Regions from separate parts of the Rahnella sp. BIGb0236 genome, predicted to be linked through region 2. Evidence: predicted binding sites of a transcription regulator. Region 2 holds the regulator's gene; each other region holds the start of a gene.

Region 1 (7,441 bases), on a different contig from region 2:
TCTTGCCTTTGATTTTCCCTTCCTGCAAACGTTGCAGTGCTTTCTTCGCGCTTTTCTGGCGGATCGCCACATAAGCATGCACCGGGAACATATCGATTTTACCGACTTCAGCGGCGGTCAGCCCGGCATCACCGGTCAGCGCGCCCAGAATATCACCGGGACGGATTTTGGCTTTACGGCCACCGTCAATGCACAGGGTCGCCATTTCAGGATCCAGTGCCACCGGCGCGGCGGCCAGTGCCTGTGCAGCGGGCTGCCAGGTAAACCGCTGGCGGGTGTAATCTTCCAGCGCGGTCACACGCGGCATTTCCTGCGGCGTCACCAGGCTGACCGCCAGACCGCTCGTCCCTGCGCGACCGGTACGGCCCACGCGGTGAACGTGAACTTCCGGATCGAAAGAGAGTTCGTAGTTGATCACCAGACCTAACTGTTTGATGTCCAGTCCACGCGCCGCCACGTCTGTCGCCACCAGCACACGGCAACTGCCGTTGGAGAAACGCACCAGCACGCGGTCGCGGTCACGCTGTTCAAGGTCACCGTTCAGCGCCAGCGCACTGATGCCTTTTGCCTTCAGGTCATCACAGACATCCTGACAATCGCGTTTGGTGTTACAGAACACCACGCAGGAGGTCGGCTGATGCTGATACAGCACCGCAGCCAGCAGAGATAAACGTTGCTGCTTACCGGCTTCGATGAAGATCTGCTGAATATCAGCAATGTCGTCTTCACCTTCGATTTCCACTTTCAGCGGCTGACGCTGGAATTTGGAACTGATGCGCTCGATGCCGTCCGGATAGGTCGCGGAGAACAGCAGCGTCTGGCGGTTTTGCGGCGTATAGCTCACCACATCTTCGATGTCTTCGCTAAAGCCCATGTCCAGCATGCGGTCGGCTTCATCCAGCACCAGCACTTTCAGCTCGTCCAGTTTCAGCGTGCCCTTGCGCAGATGCTCCTGAATACGTCCCGGCGTACCGACCACAATGTGCGGCGGATGCACCAGTGATTCGAGCTGAGGCCCGATCGCCTGCCCCCCGCAAAGGGTGAGGATTTTGATGTTCTGGGTAAAACGAGCCAGACGGCGTAATTCTTTGCTGACCTGATCGGCCAGTTCGCGGGTCGGACACAGGACCAGAGCCTGCGCCACAAACTGTGAAACGGTGATGCTGTTCAGCAAACCGATACCGAAGGCGGCGGTTTTACCGCTGCCGGTTTTGGCTTTGGCGCGGACGTCCTGACCCAGCAGGATGGCGGGCAACGACGCTTCCTGAATCGGGGTCATTTCGGTGTAACCCAGTTCATTCAGGTTAGAAAGTTGCTCAGCGGGTAATGTCAGGGCGGAAAAGGAATGCGTGCTCAAGGCGATAACTCTTTATGTGAGGCAAAAATCGGGGCAGCGGCAGGAAGCCTGACGCCATGGTTTGGCTAAATGATAACAGAGACGCTCACCGGCTGCCTTAAACAGCAGAAAACAGGCTAAAAAAAACCTGTAAAACACGGTTTTGTTGCACAGAGAATTTTACCTGACGTGCCACGCAATCGTTTTCGTCGCCATTTATTTCAGATATACTGCGCGCCGAAATTCCTGTTTTCACTCACCACAGATCTGGGTACGAAGCTATGTTAACCATTGGTACTGCACTGCGCACCGGCGCCACCCGCGTCATGTTATTAGGCTCTGGCGAGTTGGGTAAAGAAGTGGCCATCGAATGTCAGCGTCTTGGCCTGGAAGTGATCGCCATTGACCGCTACGCCGATGCACCGGCGATGCAGGTCGCTCATCGCAGTCATGTGATTAATATGCTCGACGGCGACGCGTTGAAAGCAGTTATCGAAAGTGAACGCCCTGATTTTATCGTGCCTGAAATCGAAGCCATCGCAACCAGCATGCTGGTTGAGCTGGAAAAACAGGGCCACAACGTGGTGCCTTGTGCTGAAGCGACCCGCCTGACCATGAACCGCGAAGGCATTCGCCGTCTGGCCGCTGAAACCCTGAAATTACCGACATCGACGTATCAGTTCGCTGATGATGAAGCGGCTTTCCGTCAGGCCGTCGACGCCATCGGTTATCCATGCATTATCAAGCCGGTCATGAGCTCATCCGGTAAAGGCCAGAGCCTGATCCGCAGCGCCGATCAGTTACAGACCGCATGGGATTACGCGCAGCAAGGCGGCCGTGCAGGCGGCGGACGCGTGATTGTTGAAGGACTGGTGAAGTTTGATTTCGAAATCACCTTGCTGACCATCAGCGCCGTTGACGGCATTCATTTCTGCGCGCCAATCGGACACCGTCAGGAAGACGGCGATTACCGCGAATCCTGGCAGCCACAGCAGATGACTGAGCTGGCATTGCAGCGTGCAAAAGACATCGCGGAGAAAGTGGTGAAAGCGCTGGGCGGCAAAGGCCTGTTCGGCGTTGAGCTGTTCGTGTGCGGCGACGAAGTGATTTTCAGCGAAGTCTCCCCTCGCCCGCACGACACCGGTATGGTGACGCTGATTTCTCAGGATCTGTCCGAGTTTGCTCTGCATGTACGCGCGTTCCTCGGCCTTCCTGTAGGTAAAATCCGCCAGTTCGGCCCTTCTGCATCTGCCGTGATTCTGCCGGAACTGACCAGCAATAACGTCACGTTCAGCGGTCTGGAAAATGCGCTGACGGGCTACAATCAGGTTCGTCTGTTCGGCAAGCCGGAAATCAGTGGCAAACGTCGTCTGGGTGTGGCGCTGGCGATTGCAGACAATGTTGAAGACGCCGTGGAACAGGCGAAAAAAGCGGCCGCTGCTGTGGTTGTTAAAGGCTAGACGATTCAGAATGCTGAGACGAAAAAAAACCGGACGCCTGAAAAGGGTCCGGTTTTTCTTTGTCATGACGCAAGCAGTGACGCAAACCGTCAGTCAGTTTTATTCGTCTTCGTCATCAAAAATGACGGTTACGCGGTCGCCTTTATGCGTTTCGCGGATTTCTTCTGCAACGGTCGCAATGGCTTCGCCGCTGCTCATGCCGTTTTCCATTAACTGGCGGATACGATCGGCGGCCTGTTCTTGTTCATGATGTGATAATGAAGGCATACCTGTCAGCATGGGAGTGTCCTGTTGTACTGGTGATAAATAAAGCCCGCGCAAGGCGGGGTTGCACAGTATACGCCTAAATAAGGCAAATCGCCTGCGCTGCTTTCAGCCCCTCAGTTCTGTGTTAGGATCGGCCTAAAATACGTCATCGCGCCAGAGAAGCTTATACCTGCCATGCAAGCCACCCAGTCCGTTGTTTTTCACTCCTTACCTTATCATCCAGATGCACTGACAGAGCGCTTCACACCGCTTTCCGCCCTGCCCTGGGCGATGCTTTTACACTCAGGTGCAGCACAGCATCAGCATAACCGTTTCGATATTCTGGTGGCGGATCCGCTGATAACATTGACCACCCGTGGCGGGCTGACGCAGATTGAAAAAAATGGCGTGGAACAATGCCGGCAGGACGATCCCTTCGCCTTGCTTGAAGAGCAACTGACTGCTTGCGGATTACACGCAGAAAGCTTGCCTGACTTTCCGTTTCTCGGCGGCGCTCTCGGGCTGTTCGGCTATGATTTAGGCCGTCGCGTTGAGGATCTGCCACAAATCGCGATACGCGATATTGAGTTGCCCGATATGGCTGTCGGGATTTATGACTGGGCGCTGATCGCCGATCATCATTTGCAGCGTTTAACATTGATTTGTCATGGCGATATTTCTGCACGTTTGCGCTGGCTTGATGAGCATCAGAAAATCCGCTCTTCGTCAGCGCCTTTCCGGCTGAATGCGCCGTGGCAGGCGAATATGAGCCGCGAAGAATACGGGCAAAAGTTCAGGCAGATTCAGGAATATATCCGCGACGGCGATTGTTATCAGATCAATCTGGCGCAACGTTTTTCCACGCAGTACGACGGCGATGAATGGCAGGCTTTTCTGCGTCTGAATCAGGCCAACCGTGCGCCCTTCTCGGCATTTCTGCGTCTGCCGCAAAACACCGTTCTCAGTCTGTCGCCGGAGCGTTTTATCTGGCTCAAAGAAAACCAGATTCAGACACGACCGATTAAAGGCACCCTGCCACGTTGCGAAGATCCGACAGAAGATGCGCGACAGGCAGAAAGGCTGGCAGGATCGGAGAAAGATCGTGCCGAGAACCTGATGATTGTCGATTTGCTGCGTAATGATATCGGGCGCGTCGCCGTGCCCGGCAGCGTGCGCGTGCCGGAACTGTTTGTGGTAGAGCCGTTTCCGGCGGTGCATCATCTGGTCAGCACCATCACTGCGCAGTTACCGCAAGAGTGCCATCCTGCGGCCTTGTTACGCGCCTGTTTCCCCGGCGGTTCCATTACCGGCGCACCGAAAGTGCGTGCAATGGAAATCATCGAAGAACTCGAGCCACATCGCCGCAACGGCTATTGCGGCAGCATCGCGTATATCAGCTTTTGCGGCACCATGGACAGTAACATCACCATCCGCACGTTACTCACGTCGCAGGGAAAAATTCATTGCTGGGCAGGCGGCGGGATTGTGGCGGACAGTCAGGAACAGGCAGAATATCAGGAAACTTTTGATAAGATTGCCCGAATTCTGCCTCAGTTAGGAGAAACATCATCGTGACTTTGCTGGAACAACATGCGCCAATTCAGACACTTTCCCCCGCTGTTGAAGATTTCATATTGCGCTTTCAGTTGCAGCAACCTCGCCAGCCCGCACCGGCGCTGCGCGGAACCCGTCACGCTGCGGTGCTGATCCCGATCATATGCCGCCCCGAACCTACGCTGTTACTGACACGCCGATCAGATCAGCTGCGCAAACACGCGGGACAAGTCGCCTTTCCCGGCGGCGCGGCGGATGCTTCTGATGCGTCGATTATCGCCACGGCCTTGCGTGAAGCGCAGGAAGAAGTCGCCATTCCGCCTGAACAGGTTTATGTATTAGGCACACTTTCGCCGCAGGATAGCAGCAGCGGTTTTCGGGTCACACCGGTAGTAGGGCTGTTACCCGTCGATGCGCCGCTGCATCCGGCTGAAGACGAAGTCGCCGAGTTATTTGAAATGCCGCTGCGTGAAGCTTTTGATCTGGCTCGTTATCACCCGCTTGATATTCATCGCAGGGGCATTCATCACCGCGTTTATTTGTCCTGGTATCAGCAGCAATTTGTCTGGGGTCTCACCGCCGCTATCATCCGCCAGCTCGCCGGACAGGTCGAAGTCTGAGCGCTCTGATTACATAGCGATCACACTTTTGCATCAAATAAGTTTATTTCATGCGAAAAATGAAACTTTTGCCTCTCAGCCCTTTTAAACTATAAGTCTATCCATAAGAACAAGAGAGCCGTCCATAAAGACGAAATCTCGCGGTCGTTCATTTATGGAAGCCAGGGATCCCGTTCCCTGCCGCAATCTATTACAGGAGTATTCGACGTGATTAGCGTTTTCGACATGTTCAAGGTCGGGATTGGCCCTTCCAGTTCCCATACTTTGGGCCCGATGAAAGCAGGGAAACAGTTCGCTGATGACCTGCTGGAAAAGGGCATGATGCCTGCCGTTACGCGTGTCGCCGTGGACGTTTTTGGTTCTTTGTCCCTGACAGGCAAAGGCCACCACACAGATATCGCCATTATTTTAGGCCTGGCGGGTAACCAGCCAGACACCGTCGACATTGACGGCATTCCCCATTTTATCCGCGACGTTGAGCAACGTGAGCGCCTGCCGTTGGGCACAACCCAGCACGAAGTCGATTTCCCACGCGATACCGGCATGGTATTTCGCGGGGAGAATTTGCCGCGTCACGAGAACGCCATGCAAATCCACGCCTTCGCGGGCGACAAGATGATTTACAGCAAGACGTATTACTCTGTCGGCGGCGGTTTTATTGTTGATGACGAGCATTTCGGCCAGCCGGTACTCGACGAAGTGACCGTGCCGTACAGCTTTAATTCGGCCAGTGAAATGCTGGCAAAATGTAAGGAAACCGGGCTGTCATTATCCGGTCTGGTGATGAAAAACGAGCTGGCTCAGCACAGCAAACAGGACATCGAGCAGTATTTCGAGAAGATCTGGCACACCATGCAAGCGTGTATCGATCGCGGCCTGAATACCGAAGGTGTGTTGCCCGGTCCGCTGCGGGTGCCGCGTCGTGCTTCTGCCCTGCGGCGGATGCTGGTGTCAAATGATAAACTGTCCAGCGACCCGATGAACGTCATCGACTGGGTGAATATGTTTGCGCTGGCAGTTAACGAAGAGAATGCCGCAGGCGGACGTGTGGTCACCGCGCCAACCAACGGGGCGTGCGGCATTGTTCCGGCGGTTCTGGCCTATTACGATCAGTTTATTCAGTCGGTCAGCCCGGACATTTATCTGCGTTACTTCCTGACCTCCGGCGCGATCGGTATTCTGTATAAAATGAACGCCTCTATTTCCGGTGCGGAAGTCGGTTGTCAGGGCGAAGTCGGTGTGGCCTGTTCGATGGCGGCGGCGGGTCTGACGGAACTGCTGGGCGGAAGCCCGGAGCAAGTCTGCGTCGCGGCTGAAATTGGTATGGAACACAATCTGGGTTTAACCTGCGACCCGGTCGCCGGACAGGTTCAGGTGCCATGCATCGAACGCAATGCCATTGCGTCAGTGAAAGCCATTAACGCCGCCCGTATGGCGTTACGCCGCACCAGCGAGCCAAGAGTGTCACTGGATAAAGTCATTGAGACGATGTACGAAACCGGTAAAGACATGAACGCTAAATACCGTGAAACCTCACGCGGTGGTCTGGCAATCAAGGTTCAGTGCGACTGATTTTGTCGCTTTCCTGCGGTGCATCAGGGTGCGTGTTTTTTAACCGCTCCACCGCAGGAAATACCATTACGGGGGAAGCAGGCAGCAATAAAACCTTCGCTAACAACAACCTGTTGTATTATCAAGATATAATAGTTGTGACACTTGCTTTCTACCCTGCACGTACGGCATGCTGATTTCCGCCTGATTTTTCCCGTTCAGAGCGCCCTGCGTTTTACAGCTAATCTCAATAATAATTTAATGGCTGTCACGCACCGGTAACCCCTTAAAAATAATAATTTTGACCTGCATTAATACGGGATAAAAGGATTAGAACGATGCTGTTCTCCCAGACCGGACTGGCGAAGTATCGCTACTATCGCATTGCGCTCGCCAGTGCAATGGGGATATGTACGCTGCTTCTGACCCTTGGCATTCGTATTTACGAACAAGCTCAGGTCATTGCCGAAGACCAACAACGCGTGGCAATTCACACCGTTGAAAAATTAGAAAAGTTGCTTGAGCCTGCTTCCCCGGCGGGAAGAACCCTTCCTGTCGATCAAACCCTCAGCTGTGCGGCGTTGCAACCCGTGATGCAGCAGACCGTCGCACGCATGCAGACGTTGCGATCCATTAGCCTGGTCAGTGACGGCAAAATCATCTGTTCCAGCCTG
Region 2 (7,441 bases):
CGTAGTCACCGGGGCTGTTGATACGGTAAAAAGGGGGAATAACGACCTGATCGCATCACCGGAAACCTTTTTATTAACCGTATGCGGATCAATCCATTAACTTCGGAGTGACTGAAATGAGTAAGCTTTTCACGCCAATCGTTGTTGGCAAAAACACCCTGCCTAACCGCGTTTTTATGGCGCCGCTGACCCGTCTGCGTAGCATCGAACCAGGTGATATCCCTACGCCGCTGATGGGGGAATACTATGCCCAGCGCCACAGTTCCGGGCTGATCATTACCGAAGCCACACAGGTGTCCTTCCAGGCGAAAGGTTACGCCGGTGCGCCTGGCCTGCATACGCCTGAGCAAGTCGCGGCATGGAAAAAAATCGTCGCCGGTGTGCATCAGAAAGACGGTCGCATTGCCGTTCAGCTGTGGCACACCGGTCGTATTTCGCACAACAGCGTACAGCCGGACAACCAGACGCCGGTTGCACCCTCAGCTGTGAATCCGAATACCCGTACCAGCCTGCGCGACGAACAGGGCCACGCCATTCGTGTCGATTGTCCGACGCCACGCGCGCTGGAACTGAGCGAAATTCCGGGCATCGTGAATGATTTCCGTCACGCGGCAGCCTGCTCCGCCGAAGCCGGTTTCGATTACATCGAACTGCATGCCGCGCACGGTTACCTGCTGCACCAGTTTATGTCTCCGGCCTCTAACCTGCGCGAAGATCAGTACGGCGGCAGCATTGAAAACCGTACCCGCCTGACGCTGGAAGTGGTGGATGCCGCCATTGACGCCATCGGCGCAGACCGTGTGGGGATCCGTATTTCTCCGATGGGGCCATTCAACGGGCTGGACAACGGCGAAGACCAGGAACAGGCGGCGATTTATCTGCTCGACGAACTGAACAAACGCAAACTGGCCTATCTGCACATTTCAGAACCAGACTGGGCAGGCGGCAAACCTTATACCGCAGAATTCCGTGCGGTGATCCGTGCGCATTATCAGGGCGTGATTGTCGGCGCAGGCGCTTACACCGCCGAAAAAGGCGAAGAGCTGATCGAAAAAGGTTACATCGATGCCGTGGCCTTTGGCCGCAGTTATATCGCCAACCCGGATCTGGTTGAACGCCTGAAATCCCATGCGCCGCTTAACGAGCCGAAACCGGAAACCTTCTACGGCGGCGGTGCTCAGGGCTACACAGACTATCCGACACTGTAATCAATAAAAATTAATGCACCCTTGTTTGCAGCAGCTGAGTACCCTCCGGCTGCTGCTTTTTTTGGTCAGTCATTCAACAACCGGTTGGCGTAATACAGACAAAACGGCAGCTATCGGTTAGGCTTGACCCGATAATTCTCATCCTGCAAATAAAGAGGAACCTATGCGTTTACTCCATACCATGCTTCGTGTTGGCGATCTGCAACGCGCTATCAGTTTCTATACCGATGTGTTAGGCATGCGCCTGCTGCGCACCAGCGAGAACACCGAATATAAATATTCCCTGGCCTTTGTCGGCTATACCGAAGAAAGCGAAGGCGCGGTGATCGAACTGACCTATAACTGGGGCGTCGACAGCTACGATATCGGCACCGCTTACGGTCATATCGCGCTCGGCGTGGATAACGTGGCACAAACGTGTGACGACATCCGCAATGCAGGTGGCAAAGTCACCCGCGAAGCCGGCCCGGTGAAAGGCGGCTCGACCATTATTGCGTTTGTTGAAGATCCGGACGGTTACAAAATCGAACTGATTGAATCCAAACATGCCGGTCAGGGTCTGGGCAATTAATTCACCCTGAATGCTGCAAGGGGCGCTACCGCGCCCTTTTTTATTGCCCGATTTTTGCCACACCCCTGCAAGCGGCGGCAAAATTTGTCATAATGCGCGCTGAATTCGATGAAGATAAGAAACTAATGGCCGAGAATAGTGACATTAACGCCCTGAGAGGCCGTTTCCGTGGTTTTTATCCGGTGGTTATTGATGTAGAAACTGCCGGATTTAATGCCCAAACCGATGCGTTGCTGGAAATAGCGGCGATCACCCTGAAGATGGATGAGGACGGCTGGCTGCAAAGCGATGAGACCGTACATTTCCATGTTGAACCTTTCGAGGGGTCAATTCTGGTGCCGGAAGCACTGGCATTCAATGGTATCGATCCGACGAACCCGCTGCGCGGGGCAGTCAGCGAATATGACGCCCTGCACGAGATTTTCAAAGTCATCCGTAAGGGCATGAAAGAGCAAAACTGCAACCGTGCCATTATCGTGGCGCATAATGCCAATTTCGATCACAGTTTCCTGATGGCAGCAGCGGAACGTGCCGGGCTGAAACGCAATCCGTTCCACCCTTTCGCGACATTCGATACCGCCGCCTTGAGCGGTCTGGTGCTGGGGCAAACGGTTCTGGCGAAAGCCTGTATCAGCGCGGGAATGGTGTTTGACAGCAGTCAGGCGCATTCCGCGTTATATGACACCGAACGCACCGCAGAACTGTTTTGTGAGCTGGTAAACCGCTGGAAACGCCTGGGCGGCTGGCCGCTGGCGATGACCGCAGACGAAGCCGAAACGGCACCGGAAGAAAATCAGCAATAGCGGATTGAGTGCGGATAGCAGACAAAAAAAGAGCGACATGATGTCGCTCTTTTTATTCGCCAGCCACAAGACCGGCTCTTCTCAGACATTACTCTTCAGAAGATTTGTATTTCTCAGCCGTTTCTTTGATCAGCTGTTGCAGTTCGCCGCGCTGGAACATCTCAACCACGATGTCACAACCGCCAACCAGTTCACCATCAACCCACAACTGCGGGAAGGTTGGCCAGTTAGCAAACTTAGGCATCTCAGCGCGGATATCCGGGTTCTGCAGGATATCAACGTAAGCGAAACGTTCGCCACAAGCGGAAAGCGCCTGAACGGCCTGGGCGGAGAAACCGCAGCTTGGCAGTTTTGGAGAACCTTTCATGTACAGCAGAATCGGGTTTTCAGAAACTTGCTTCTGAATCTTTTCAATCGTTGGAGTGGTCATTTCTTGCTTCCTCAAGCCGGTACAGGCTGTCACGGTCATTACTCTTCACGCGCAGCACACAAAGACGGTGCGCAAACACAATGCCTTCTATTGTAACGATGGCTGCCACCAGATAAAAACGCCATTTTTTGTGGGGTCTTTCTCAATACTGGCATTTTATTAAACAATTTTCGGCGCCTGGGTTCAGGTTCACATATTTAAAGATTCATCGAGAATAACATTTTTGGCGTTCAACGATAATGTCAGATTTGCAAAATCCCATTCTTTAACTCAAATATTAACCTGATGAAAAATGGTTATTTTATTGACTAAAAATGGCGGTTATTTCGACATAAAAAAAGCTATTAACTTTTTCTCACAATATGATCTAGAATCGAGTCAATTCGTGCTTTTTTGTCGGGTTCTTTTAGGCAATACTCTGACAACCCTGATGTTTAACCCTACCACTCATGGTAACGAAGCTATGCGCTTACTGTTCACGCTTTTTGTGCTGCTCTTTACCCAGCTTTTCCTCAATATCGCCCATGCATCGCCACAGACGCGCGTCTCTGCCGATCAGCGAAAGAGCCATGTTAATCAGGCCGCCCCTGAAGAACGCCGAAAGCGAAAGACCGCCGCCGCCAAAACCAATAAAAAATCAAAAATCGCGCCGGTAACAGAACAAAAAACACAGGACAAGAATTCGAAGAAGAAAGTAAAAAGTACTGAACTGGTTAAACGAAAGGCCACTTCTGATAAAAGCGTAAAAACGACCCGGGCTGAGAGTAAAAAAGAAAAGACCCTCAGGACCACGCGGGCCGAGAGCAAGACCGAGAAACAAACCAAAACCCGCGCACTGGCAAAGAACAGTAGCGCAAAGGTCAGTAAGAAAGACGCTTATGGCCGCCACCGCAAGGGCAAGAAGCTCCGCGAAGAAGACAGCAAACCGATTACGCTGAGCGCGACACACAAAAAACGTTATCAGCACGCACAGCAAACGGCGATGACCAAGCTGATGCACCAGGTCGGCAAACCGTATCGCTGGGGCGGCACCTCTCCCAACACCGGTTTTGATTGCAGTGGCTTAGTCTATTATGCCTACAAAGATTTGATTCGCATTAAGATGCCACGCACAGCGAATGAAATGTACCATCTGCGCGATGCGGCACCGGTCAAACGCGGTGAACTGGAAAGCGGCGATCTGGTGTTTTTCAGAATTAATAATCGCGGCGCAGCAGACCATGTGGGTGTTTATGTCGGTAATGGCAAATTCATCCAGTCGCCAAGAACCGGTGAAGACATTAAAATCACCTCACTGGGCGATGATTACTGGCAAGATCACTATGTGGGCGCACGTCGGGTAATGACCCCGAAAACGATCCGATAATAAACAATTCGTTAAGTCTGAAGTTTCGCTAATCAGCCAATGAATAGCATTTAACGAAGAGTTTCTGCAGGGAAGAATGTCGGCGGATAAGGTGACTGCATCACATTGAAAAGGGCGATACCTGTTACCGGGATCGCCCTTTTTTATTGCGGATCGCTTATAAAATCAGTTCATTACCGCAGTAAAGCTGAAAGCGATAATCATAAGCAAAGCGCATACCGTGGTGATCAACGATAATTTCAGGTTGCTGTCCATCAAACCCCCTTTCGGATCAAGTTGTGGCATTTTTTAAGCCACACTAAATGTGTGCCAACGCATTTTCTCATAATTCACATTTAAAATCTTGTGCTGAATGACAATGCTGTCATGAGAATTTTGCTTCCACTTTCCTGCATTATAAGAGAAAATTGTCGGTTACCACGCCTGTGTGCCGGTCGATTTCACCCGAGAGCATTTCACGCCTCATTCTGAAGAATCCACCCAACGATTTCACTGCCCTTTTAGAAGTCAGCAGTTAAATCCACGCAAGCAAACGATTAACATAATGCTAACGTGCTGAAACACGTGAGTTCAGGAGTCATTGTTTACATGGCAACGATTAAAGATGTCGCAAAGCGCGCTGGCGTTTCCACTACAACCGTGTCGCACGTCATCAATAAAACACGTTTCGTCGCCGAAGAAACTAAAGCTGCGGTTCTCCTTGCCATCAAGGACTTACACTATTCGCCAAGCGCCGTGGCGCGCAGCCTGAAGGTTAATAACACCAAAACGATCGGTCTGCTGGCCACCTCCAGTGAAGCGCCCTATTTCGCCGAAGTGATTGAAGCCGTCGAAAACAGCTGCTTCTCCAAAGGCTACACGCTGATTTTGTGTAACTCGCACAACAATCTGGAGAAACAACAGGCTTACCTGCAGATGCTGGCGCAAAAACGCGTCGATGGCTTGCTGGTGATGTGCGCGGAATATCCCGACGAACTGCTTAATATGCTGGAGGAGTACCGCTCAATCCCGATGGTCGTCATGGACTGGGGCGAGGCGCGCAAAAACTTCACCGACAGCATTATTGATAATGCTTTCGAGGGCGGCTACATGGCCGGTCGTTATCTGATTGAACGCGGTCATCGTGATATTGGTGTGATCCCGGGGCAACTGGCGCGTAATACCGGCGGCGGTCGTTTCCAGGGTTTTGTGAAGGCACTGACCGAAGCCAATATTCCTCTGCGTGATGAATGGGTCGTTCAGGGCGATTTTGAACCGGAATCCGGCTATCAGGCGATGCATAAAATCCTGATGCAGAAAAGCCGCCCTACTGCGGTGTTCTGTGGCGGTGACGTGATGGCGATGGGCGCCATTTGTGCTGCCGATGAGCTTGGCCTGCGGGTTCCGCAGGATATCTCTGTGATCGGCTATGACAATGTGCGTAATGCCCGCTATTTCTCACCGGCGCTGACCACGGTTCATCAGCCTAAAGAGCGTCTGGGCGAAATGGCTTTTACCATGTTGCTGGACAGAATTGTCAGTAAGCGCGAAGAATCGCAGACCATCGAAGTGCATCCGAAACTGGTTGAACGCCGTTCCGTGGCCGACGGTCCGTATCGCGACTACCGCCGTTAATTGTGTAACTACGCCTGCCTGTGCAGGCGTTTTTTTTTGCTAATCCCGCAACCATTCCTCATTCATCGTTTCTGTATCGCCCATATAGTCCAGTAACCACGCCAGTGACGGCGACGGATTGCTCTGGTCCCACGTCAGACAACACGGGCTGTCGGGGAAACGATTTTCCAGTGTCAGCACCTGCAATTTATTCTGTTCTATCCACGGGATGACGCGATGAACCGGCATCATGCCGACACATAATCCTTCTGTCAGGCATTCCAGCGCACAGGTCCAGTCAGGCACCACCAGACGTCGCTGGTTGTCGAGCGTCCAGGTATCGCGTTTGGGCAATGTGCGGGAGGTGTCTTCCAGACAGAGCGCCGGATAAGGCCGCAGCTGGTCATCCCTGAGCGAACCGGACAACTGCGCCAGCGGATGTTGGGGGCTGACCACGCAGTGCCAGTCCATGAATCCCATGTCGCGAAAATTAAACCGGCCACCCACCGGTATGGCTCTCGTGGCACCGATAGCCACATCCGCCCTTCCGTCCACCAGCGCATCCCAGACACCGTTAAACACTTCCGAGTGGATGATCAGTTCCGTATCGGGAAAATGGCGGTAAAAATCGAGTACCAGCCTTCGCGTCCGCGCGGGTTTAACAATCCGGTCTACCGCCACGCGTAGTTCGCCGCGCCAGCCGTTAGCGACCTGCTGACACTGGCGACGGGTGGCTATCATTTTTTTTGTCAGAATGCGGGCTTCATCGACAAAAACCTTGCCCGCAGGCGTCAGCACCACGTCACGATGACGGCGTTCAAATAACGGCACTGCCAGCCATTGTTCAAGCTGCCGGACGGTGTAGCTGATGGCAGAAGGCACGCGGTGTAAATCCTGCGCCGCGGCACTAAAGCTGCCCGTTCTTGCCACCGCATCCACCACATCAAGAGCGTATTCTGACCACATATTTTAGCCTTCAACTTTTTTGATAGCAGAGTGCAAATATTAGCGTTTCACAACGCTGTTATCAAAGCGTTAAACTCCGCCTCCGGTACGTAATCTGCGTCAAATCACCTGCAATCACGACATTAACGAGACAATAATGAAACCCTCCTTTGGATTTATGCTCTATCTCGCGGGACTGAGCATGCTCGGCTTTTTAGCCACCGACATGTACCTTCCTGCCTTCAGCGCCATGCAAACCAGTCTGACAACCAGTCCGGGCATGATCAGCGCCAGCCTGAGTATTTTTCTCGGCGGCTTTGCCATCGGCCAGTTGTTGTGGGGGCCGCTGTCCGATCGCATCGGCCGTAAACCGGTATTGCTCATTGGCCTGACACTGTTTGCAGTGGGTTGTCTGGGTGTGTTGTGGGTTGAAAACGTGCGCGCCCTGCTGGCCTTGCGGTTCCTGCAGGCAATGGGCGTTTGTGCGGCAGCCGTCACCTGGCAGGCCATCGTCGTTGACCGTTT
Region 3 (7,441 bases), on a different contig from region 2:
GCCATGAAAAAGATTGATGCGATTATCAAGCCATTCAAACTCGACGACGTCCGTGAAGCACTGGCTGAAGTCGGGATTACCGGGATGACCGTGACCGAAGTGAAAGGCTTTGGTCGTCAGAAAGGTCACACCGAACTGTACCGTGGTGCGGAATACATGGTCGATTTCCTGCCAAAAGTGAAAATCGAAATTGTCGTGGCGGATGACATCGTGGATACCTGCGTTGAAACCATCATGACCACCGCACAGACCGGTAAAATCGGTGACGGCAAAATCTTCGTGTTCGATGTCGCGCGTGTGGTGCGTATCCGTACCGGCGAGCAGGACGAAGAAGCGATTTAATGTGTCAGCAGGGCGGGTAATGTCCCGTTACCGGCCCTGAGTTTTACCCTTCTGCTTTTTTCTGCGCTCTCCTCCCTGTTATACCAATCCATAATCCCCTGCGCATTCCCTTTGCCTGAATGACCCCAAAAAATGCTATTTGTTAGTTTTGTGTGAAGTTTGTAGGGTTTTTATTGTGACTTCATTGAAAAAGTGAGAGTAAAATCACGTTTGTTGTTATACCAGTTCGATAAATATGTCAGATACGTTGTAGTCACCAACTAAAACAATTCAGGGTGAAAGTATCTGGCTGCCGGAACTGGTGTGGATTGATCTCCGTTGATCGTGGTTTTCACACCCATTCAAAAGGCTTTGCAATGTCACCACATGAAAAACCCATACGCATTTCCCGTCGCGTATTTTTAGGGGGCGCACTGGCGGCGCTTTCCGTCCCGCTGATGAACAAACTGCTGCTCAGCCCGGTTTATGCCGCGCCGGTGGCCGGTTTGTCTCAGGCAAAACAGGATTTCACCCAACTCTCGCTGTATTTAACCGGTCATGATCAGTTAGAACCGGTCCTTTCTGAACGTTATTACCAGACCATGCTGGCGCTGTACCCGGATTTCACCGCGCAGGTCCAGGCGTTGCAGGCGTTTATCACGGCGAATCACCTTGACGCCGCTGACCTGCAAAAAGCCCTGGATACCCGGCAGCCCGCGCTGGCGAAACTGCCGCGCAGCATCTTACAGGCGTGGTATCTCGGCGTGGTCGGCGATGGCAAACAGGCGGTGTGTCTGGCGTATGAAAATGCGCTGATGAATGTCGCGGTTCGCGATCATCTCAACCCGCCGAGCTATGCCTACGGCGCTTACGGCACCTGGGCAAAACAGCCTGTCTGAAAATAACGTTCAAAAAGGGTTAAACAATGAGTGAACAACTTTCCGCTGACGTCGTCGTCATCGGCTCAGGGATCTGCGGCTCGCTGGTCGCGCAGCGTCTGGCAAAACAGGGCATCTCCGTCATTATTCTCGAATCCGGCCCGCGTATTGATCGCGGTACGCTGACCGAAAACTTCCGTAATTCACCACGCAAAAAAGACTTTATGTCGCCGTATCCTTACTCGGACTGGTCGCCGCATCCGGTATACAAACCGGAAGACAATGATTATCTGCAACAGCAGGGGCCGTATCCGTTCCCGGCGGAATATATCCGTATTATGGGCGGCACCACCTGGCACTGGGCGGCGCAGGCGTGGCGCGTTCTGCCAAACGATATGAAGATTAAAACGCTGTACGGCGTGGGGCGCGACTGGCCGTTATCCTATGACGAGCTGGAACCGTTTTATTACGAAGCCGAAGTGAAAATGGGCGTCTCCGGTGCGCCCGATAACGGTTCACCGCGCAATCAGCCGTTCCCGATGGAACCGGTCGCGGAATCCTGGCTGCAACAGCGTTTTCGCGAACGTCTGGCACCCGGCGGTTATGACGTGATTGTGAACACCACCGCGCGTAACAGCCGTAACTACGACGGGCGTCCGGCCTGTTGTGGTAACAACAACTGTATGCCGATTTGCCCGATTGACGCGCAATATCACGGCGGCATCGCCGCGCAGGCTGCCGAAGCAGCGGGCGCAAAACTGATCACCAGCGCGGTGGTTTACCGCCTCGAGCACGACGAGAAAGGCCGCATTGTCGCCGCGCATTATTACGATCCGGATAAAGGCGAACATAAAGTCACGGCGAAAAACTTCGTTCTGGCCGCCAATGGCATCGAAAGCCCGAAACTGCTGCTGATTTCCGCCAGCGATAAATACCCGGACGGACTGGCCAACAGTTCCGGCACCGTTGGCCGTCATCTGATGGATCACCCGAGTAACTCGCTGACCTTCGAAACCGAAGAGCCGCTGTGGGCCGGGCGCGGACCGATGAGTCCGGCGTCGATCAACAGCCTGCGCGACGGCGATTTCCGCAAAGATTACGCCTCATTCCGTATCGATATCGCCAACTCGTCGCAGGTGCAGTCCGTCACTCAGGACTTGCTGGCGGAAGGCGTTTACGGCATCAGCCTGGATAACGAAATCCGTCGCCGTGCCTCGCACCAGACCAGCCTGAAAAACGTCATGGAGCAGCTGCCGAACTACGACAACCGCATCATTCTCAGCGACAAAAAAGACAAACTGGGTATTCCTAAACCGGCGGCGATTTACCACATGGACGATTATGTGCATCGCGGTATGGCGCGCGCGGTAAAAGAATATACCGAGATTGCCAGACTGATGGGCGGCACCAATCTGCGTTTCAGTAAGCCGGGCGTTTACGGCAACAACCAGCACATTACCGGCACGATGAGCATGGGGCATGACCCGAAAGATTCCGTGGTGGATGCGTTCGGACGCACTCATGACCATGAAAATCTGTTCATCACCAGTACCGGCGTAATGCCAACGTCTGCCACGGTCAACTCCACGCTGACTGCGGTCGCTCTGGCGTTACGTACCGCTGATCATCTTGCCAAAACTGCGCTATAGGCTGACTGACATGACTCTGAACCGTTTATCTCAAAAACGTCTGACGGGCGCATTGCTGGCCTTTGGCCTGAGCCTCAGTGCGGGCGCAGCGTATGCCGCGTTGTCGCCGCAGCAGGATGCGCTGATTAAGAAAGGCGAATATGTCGCGGTGGCCGGTGACTGCGTGGCCTGCCATTCCACTGAAGGCGGCAAGCCGTTCGCCGGTGGCCTCGGGCTGGCGACGCCGCTGGGCACCATTTATTCGAGCAACATCACGCCGTCTAAAAAAGACGGCATCGGCAATTACACGCTGGAACAGTTTGAACACGCGGTGCGCGATGGCGTGCGTGGCGACGGCGCGAATCTTTATCCGGCAATGCCGTATACCTCGTATGCCAAAATCAGCGATGAAGACATGAAAGCGCTGTACGCCTATTTCATGCAGGGCGTGCAACCGGTGGATGTGCCTTCAACGCCGACCGCGCTGCCGTTCCCGTTCAACGTGCGTTTGTCGATGGCGGGCTGGAATCTGCTGTTTCTCGAGAAAGGCGCGTTTAAAGCCGATCCGTCAAAAAGTGATCAGGTGAACCGCGGCGCGTATCTGGGGGAAGCCCTCGCGCATTGCAGCACCTGCCATACGCCGCGTAATGCGCTGATGGCCGAGCAGGGCGATAAAGCCCTGGGCGGCAGCAGTCTGGGCACCTGGTTTGCGCCGAATATCACCCCGGACGCGGTCAGCGGCATTGGCAACTGGAGCACGGATGAAATCGCCGGTTACCTGAAGACCGGTCACGCGCCGGGTAAAGCACAGGCTGCGGGGCCGATGGCGGAGGCGATCGATCACAGTCTCAGCCATCTGAGTGACAGTGATTTGCAGGCCATTGCCGTGTGGCTGAAACAAACCACCCCGGTGAGTCAGGAAGGGCAGGCGAAAGCCGCCGACCAGTTCGGCACTCCGGCCAGTTATGTCGATAATCTGCGTGGCGTTGCGCGCCCGGCCGATGCCGATAAAATGACCGGCTGGCAGGTGTATGACGGCTATTGTGCCAGTTGTCACCAGCCCGACGGGCGCGGCAGCAAGGACGGCGGATTGCCTTCGCTGGTCAACAATACCGCGCTGGGACACCTGAACAGCGACAATCTGGTGATGGCGATCCTGCATGGCGTGCAGCGTGGTCCGGAAAGCCACAATGTCGCGATGCCGGCATTTGAACATTTGCTGTCAGATACGCAGGTTGCCACACTGAGCAATCAGCTGTTGCAGCAGTTCGGTAACGATCAGGCGAAAGTGACGCCGCAGCGGGTGAAGGAATTACGCGCTGGCGGTAAACCTTCGCCGTTGCTGGAACTGGCGCACTGGGGAATGGGCATTGCGGGGCTGATTGTTATCCTGCTGATCGCGCTGTTCCTGGTTCGCCGCCGCCGTCGTTAATCTCTGCTGACGCGGCAACAAAAAAAGGCTGACATTTTGCGTCAGCCTTTTTTTTCGGGCGCGGATTAAATCACTTTATGCGGGCCGAAGCATTCGTAGTGAATGTTCGCTTCGCTGACGTTCATCGCCAGCAACTGTTTCGCCGTGAACTGCATAAAGCTCACCGGACCGCACAGATAGAAATGCATCGCCGGATCGCTCAGCTGACCGCTGACTTTGCTCAGATCCATCAGCCCCTGATACTGGAAATCTTCACCGGGTAAATCATTCGCCTGTGGCTGGTTATACCAGACATGGCTTTCCAGTTGTGGCAGACGGGCCTGCGCGCTTTTCACTTCACCGGCAAACGCATGCACCGCGCCGTTTTCTGCTGCGTGCAGCCACTGCACCGGCGCGTGATGTCCGCATCCGGCCAGCGTGCTGAGCATACCTAACATCGGCGTCTGACCGACACCGGCAGAAATCAGTGCCACCGGCGTGGTATCGCTGATATCCATAAAGAAATCACCGTGCGGGGCGGCCAGATGAACGATGTCACCCGTTTGCGCGACATTGTGCAGGAAGCTGGACACCGCGCCCTGGCCTTCGCGTTTTACCGCGATGCGGTAAGTTTTGCCGTTCGGTGCCTGGGTCAGGGAATACTGACGGATTTCCTGATTTTCCAGCGAGGCATCGCGGATGTACACCGCCAGATATTGCCCCGGCCGGAAGTCAGCCACCGGTTTGCCATCCACAGGTTCCAGCAGGAAAGAGGTGATCAGTTCACTCTGCGGTTGTTTTTCAACAATGCGGAATTCACGGGTGCCACGCCAGCCACCGGCTTTTTCGGCGCTGTCCTGATAAATCTCGGCCTCACGATGGATAAACACATTTGCCAGCACGCCATAGGCTTTGCCCCACGCATCCAGCACTTCCTGACCCGGACTGAACATTTCATCCAGCGTCGCCAGCAGGTGTGCGCCGACGATGTTGTATTGCTCAGGCTCAATGGTGAAGCTGGTGTGTTTTTGCGCGATGCGTTCCACCGCAGGCAGCAACGCCGCCAGATTGTCGATATTGGCAGCGTATGCGCAGATGGCATCAAACAGCGCCTGACGCTGATCGCCGTTGCGCTGGTTACTCATATTGAAGATGTCTTTCAGCTCGGGATTATGCGCAAACATGCGGTCATAGAAGTGTGCAGTCAGTTTCGGGCCGGTCGCGGCGAGCAAAGGAAGGGTGGATTTAACGGTGGCGATAGTGGCTGAATCAAGCATGGTGAACTCCGTGTCTGTGATGACTTTATCTAAACATGTATTTCAAATGCATCTTATATAAACCCACAATTTCTGTAAACACCCCCTAAAGGGGTAGGGGGATTCAGGGGGGCGCGCTGAGTCACAAAGCTGAAATTTGTACATGTTCAGGTGAATATATATCCCTTGATTATGGGCGGAGGTTCTTAGATCAAAGCCTTGCTGTATCTGGAGCCAATCGTTTGCCTAAAAACCTGAAACTGACCCTATCCGAAGGCCGCTTAAACATTTACACTGTTGCGCAGAACCCGGAAGGGGCGTTTATTTTTTAGTTTGTTGAGTCAGGAGATGCGGATGTTAAAGCGTGAAATGAACATTGCCGATTATGATGCTGAGCTGTGGGCAGCAATGGAAAAAGAAGTTGTTCGTCAGGAAGAACATATCGAGCTGATTGCGTCAGAAAACTATACCAGCCCGCGTGTCATGCAGGCTCAGGGTTCGCAGCTGACCAACAAATATGCCGAAGGCTATCCGGGCAAACGTTATTACGGTGGTTGTGAGTACGTCGACATCGTTGAGCAACTGGCTATCGACCGTGCAAAAGCATTGTTCGGTGCCGATTTCGCCAACGTTCAGCCACACTCCGGCTCACAGGCCAACTTTGCGGTATACACCGCGCTGCTGCAACCGGGCGACACCATTCTGGGGATGAACCTCGGCCATGGCGGTCACCTGACTCACGGTTCACCGGTTAACCTGTCCGGCAAACTGTACAACGTGGTGCCTTACGGCATCGACGAAAGCGGCGATATCGATTACGAAGACGTGAAACGTCAGGCCGAAGCGCACAAACCAAAAATGATCATCGGCGGTTTCTCCGCATTCTCCGGTATCGTTGACTGGGCAAAAATGCGTGAAATCGCAGACAGCGTGGGCGCTTACTTCTTCGTCGACATGGCACACGTTGCCGGTCTGATCGCAGCAGGCGTTTATCCGAACCCGGTTCCGCACGCACACATCGTGACCACCACCACGCACAAAACGCTGGCGGGTCCACGCGGTGGTCTGATTCTGGCAAAAGGCGGCGACGAAGAGTTCTACAAAAAACTGAACTCGGCTGTCTTCCCTGGCGGCCAGGGCGGCCCGCTGATGCACGTGATTGCCGGTAAAGCGGTTGCACTGAAAGAAGCGATGGAACCTGAGTTCAAAGCGTACCAGCAGCAGGTGGCGAAAAACGCCCAGGCAATGGTGGCGGTGATCCTGGAACGTGGCTACAAAGTGGTTTCCGGCGGCACCCATAACCACCTGTTCCTGATGGATCTGGTGGATAAAAATCTGACCGGTAAAGAAGCCGATGCCGCACTGGGTCGCGCGAACATTACCGTCAACAAAAACAGCGTTCCTAACGATCCGAAGAGCCCGTTTGTGACGTCCGGCGTGCGTATCGGTACTCCGGCCGTGACCCGTCGCGGCTTCAAAGAAGCGGAAGTCCGTGAACTGGCTGGCTGGATCTGTGACGTGCTGGACAACGTGAACGACGAAGCGACCATCGAACGCGTTAAACAGAAAGTTCTCGACATCTGTGCACGCTTCCCGGTTTACGCGTAATATTTTGCGAAGCCGTTGAGCTGCTAAAACCCGCCACGGCGGGTTTTTTTATGGGCATGTATCAGAATTTGTGAGCTGGCAGACATTACGGGAGTATGAAAGCGTCTGCGGATTGCTAGCGATTGTGAGCTTTGTCAAAGTATTGGCCTCACACCGGAGGATTTATGGAATTGCGTTCCACGCGCTGGCTTGCACTCAGTTATTTCACCTATTTTTTCAGTTACGGTATTTTTCTTCCTTTCTGGGGCTTATGGCTAAAAGGCGAGGGCATCTCCTCCGAAAGCATCGGCCTGCTGCTCGGCGCGGGGCTGGTCGCCCGTTTTCTCGGCACGTTAATCA

What was found. The regulator PurR, encoded in region 2, represses purine synthesis genes. The targets are predictions, from matches to a motif close to CANGCAAACGTTTGCNTG.
Region 1: purT (formate-dependent phosphoribosylglycinamide formyltransferase) is a predicted target of PurR. The motif match lies at 1,530-1,547, and genes of this name have one in related genera.
Region 3: glyA (serine hydroxymethyltransferase) is a predicted target of PurR. The motif match lies at 5,726-5,743, and genes of this name have one in related genera.

Annotation. Positions count from the first base shown of each region.
Region 1 covers NZ_SOAO01000002.1:103,561-111,001, forward strand. Annotated here, with positions in the region: gene dbpA (ATP-dependent RNA helicase DbpA) at 1-1,357, opposite strand, end outside; gene purT (formate-dependent phosphoribosylglycinamide formyltransferase) at 1,618-2,796, shown strand; gene EDF78_RS03905 (YoaH family protein) at 2,896-3,075, opposite strand; gene pabB (aminodeoxychorismate synthase component 1) at 3,238-4,617, shown strand; gene EDF78_RS03915 (CoA pyrophosphatase) at 4,614-5,216, shown strand; gene EDF78_RS03920 (L-serine ammonia-lyase) at 5,424-6,788, shown strand; gene EDF78_RS03925 (EAL domain-containing protein) at 7,106-7,441, shown strand, end outside.
Region 2 covers NZ_SOAO01000008.1:162,788-170,228, forward strand. Annotated here, with positions in the region: gene EDF78_RS17085 (alkene reductase) at 117-1,208, shown strand; gene gloA (lactoylglutathione lyase) at 1,372-1,779, shown strand; gene rnt (ribonuclease T) at 1,872-2,582, shown strand; gene EDF78_RS17100 (Grx4 family monothiol glutaredoxin) at 2,671-3,012, opposite strand; gene EDF78_RS25985 (hypothetical protein) at 2,993-3,121, opposite strand; gene EDF78_RS17105 (C40 family peptidase) at 3,476-4,378, shown strand; gene purR (HTH-type transcriptional repressor PurR) at 4,967-5,992, shown strand; gene punR (DNA-binding transcriptional activator PunR) at 6,032-6,937, opposite strand; gene punC (purine nucleoside transporter PunC) at 7,074-7,441, shown strand, end outside.
Region 3 covers NZ_SOAO01000003.1:139,767-147,207, forward strand. Annotated here, with positions in the region: gene glnB (nitrogen regulatory protein P-II) at 4-342, shown strand; gene EDF78_RS07510 (sorbitol dehydrogenase family protein) at 699-1,220, shown strand; gene EDF78_RS07515 (GMC family oxidoreductase) at 1,247-2,848, shown strand; gene EDF78_RS07520 (cytochrome c) at 2,859-4,259, shown strand; gene hmpA (NO-inducible flavohemoprotein) at 4,325-5,515, opposite strand; gene glyA (serine hydroxymethyltransferase) at 5,849-7,102, shown strand; gene EDF78_RS07535 (3-phenylpropionate MFS transporter) at 7,267-7,441, shown strand, end outside.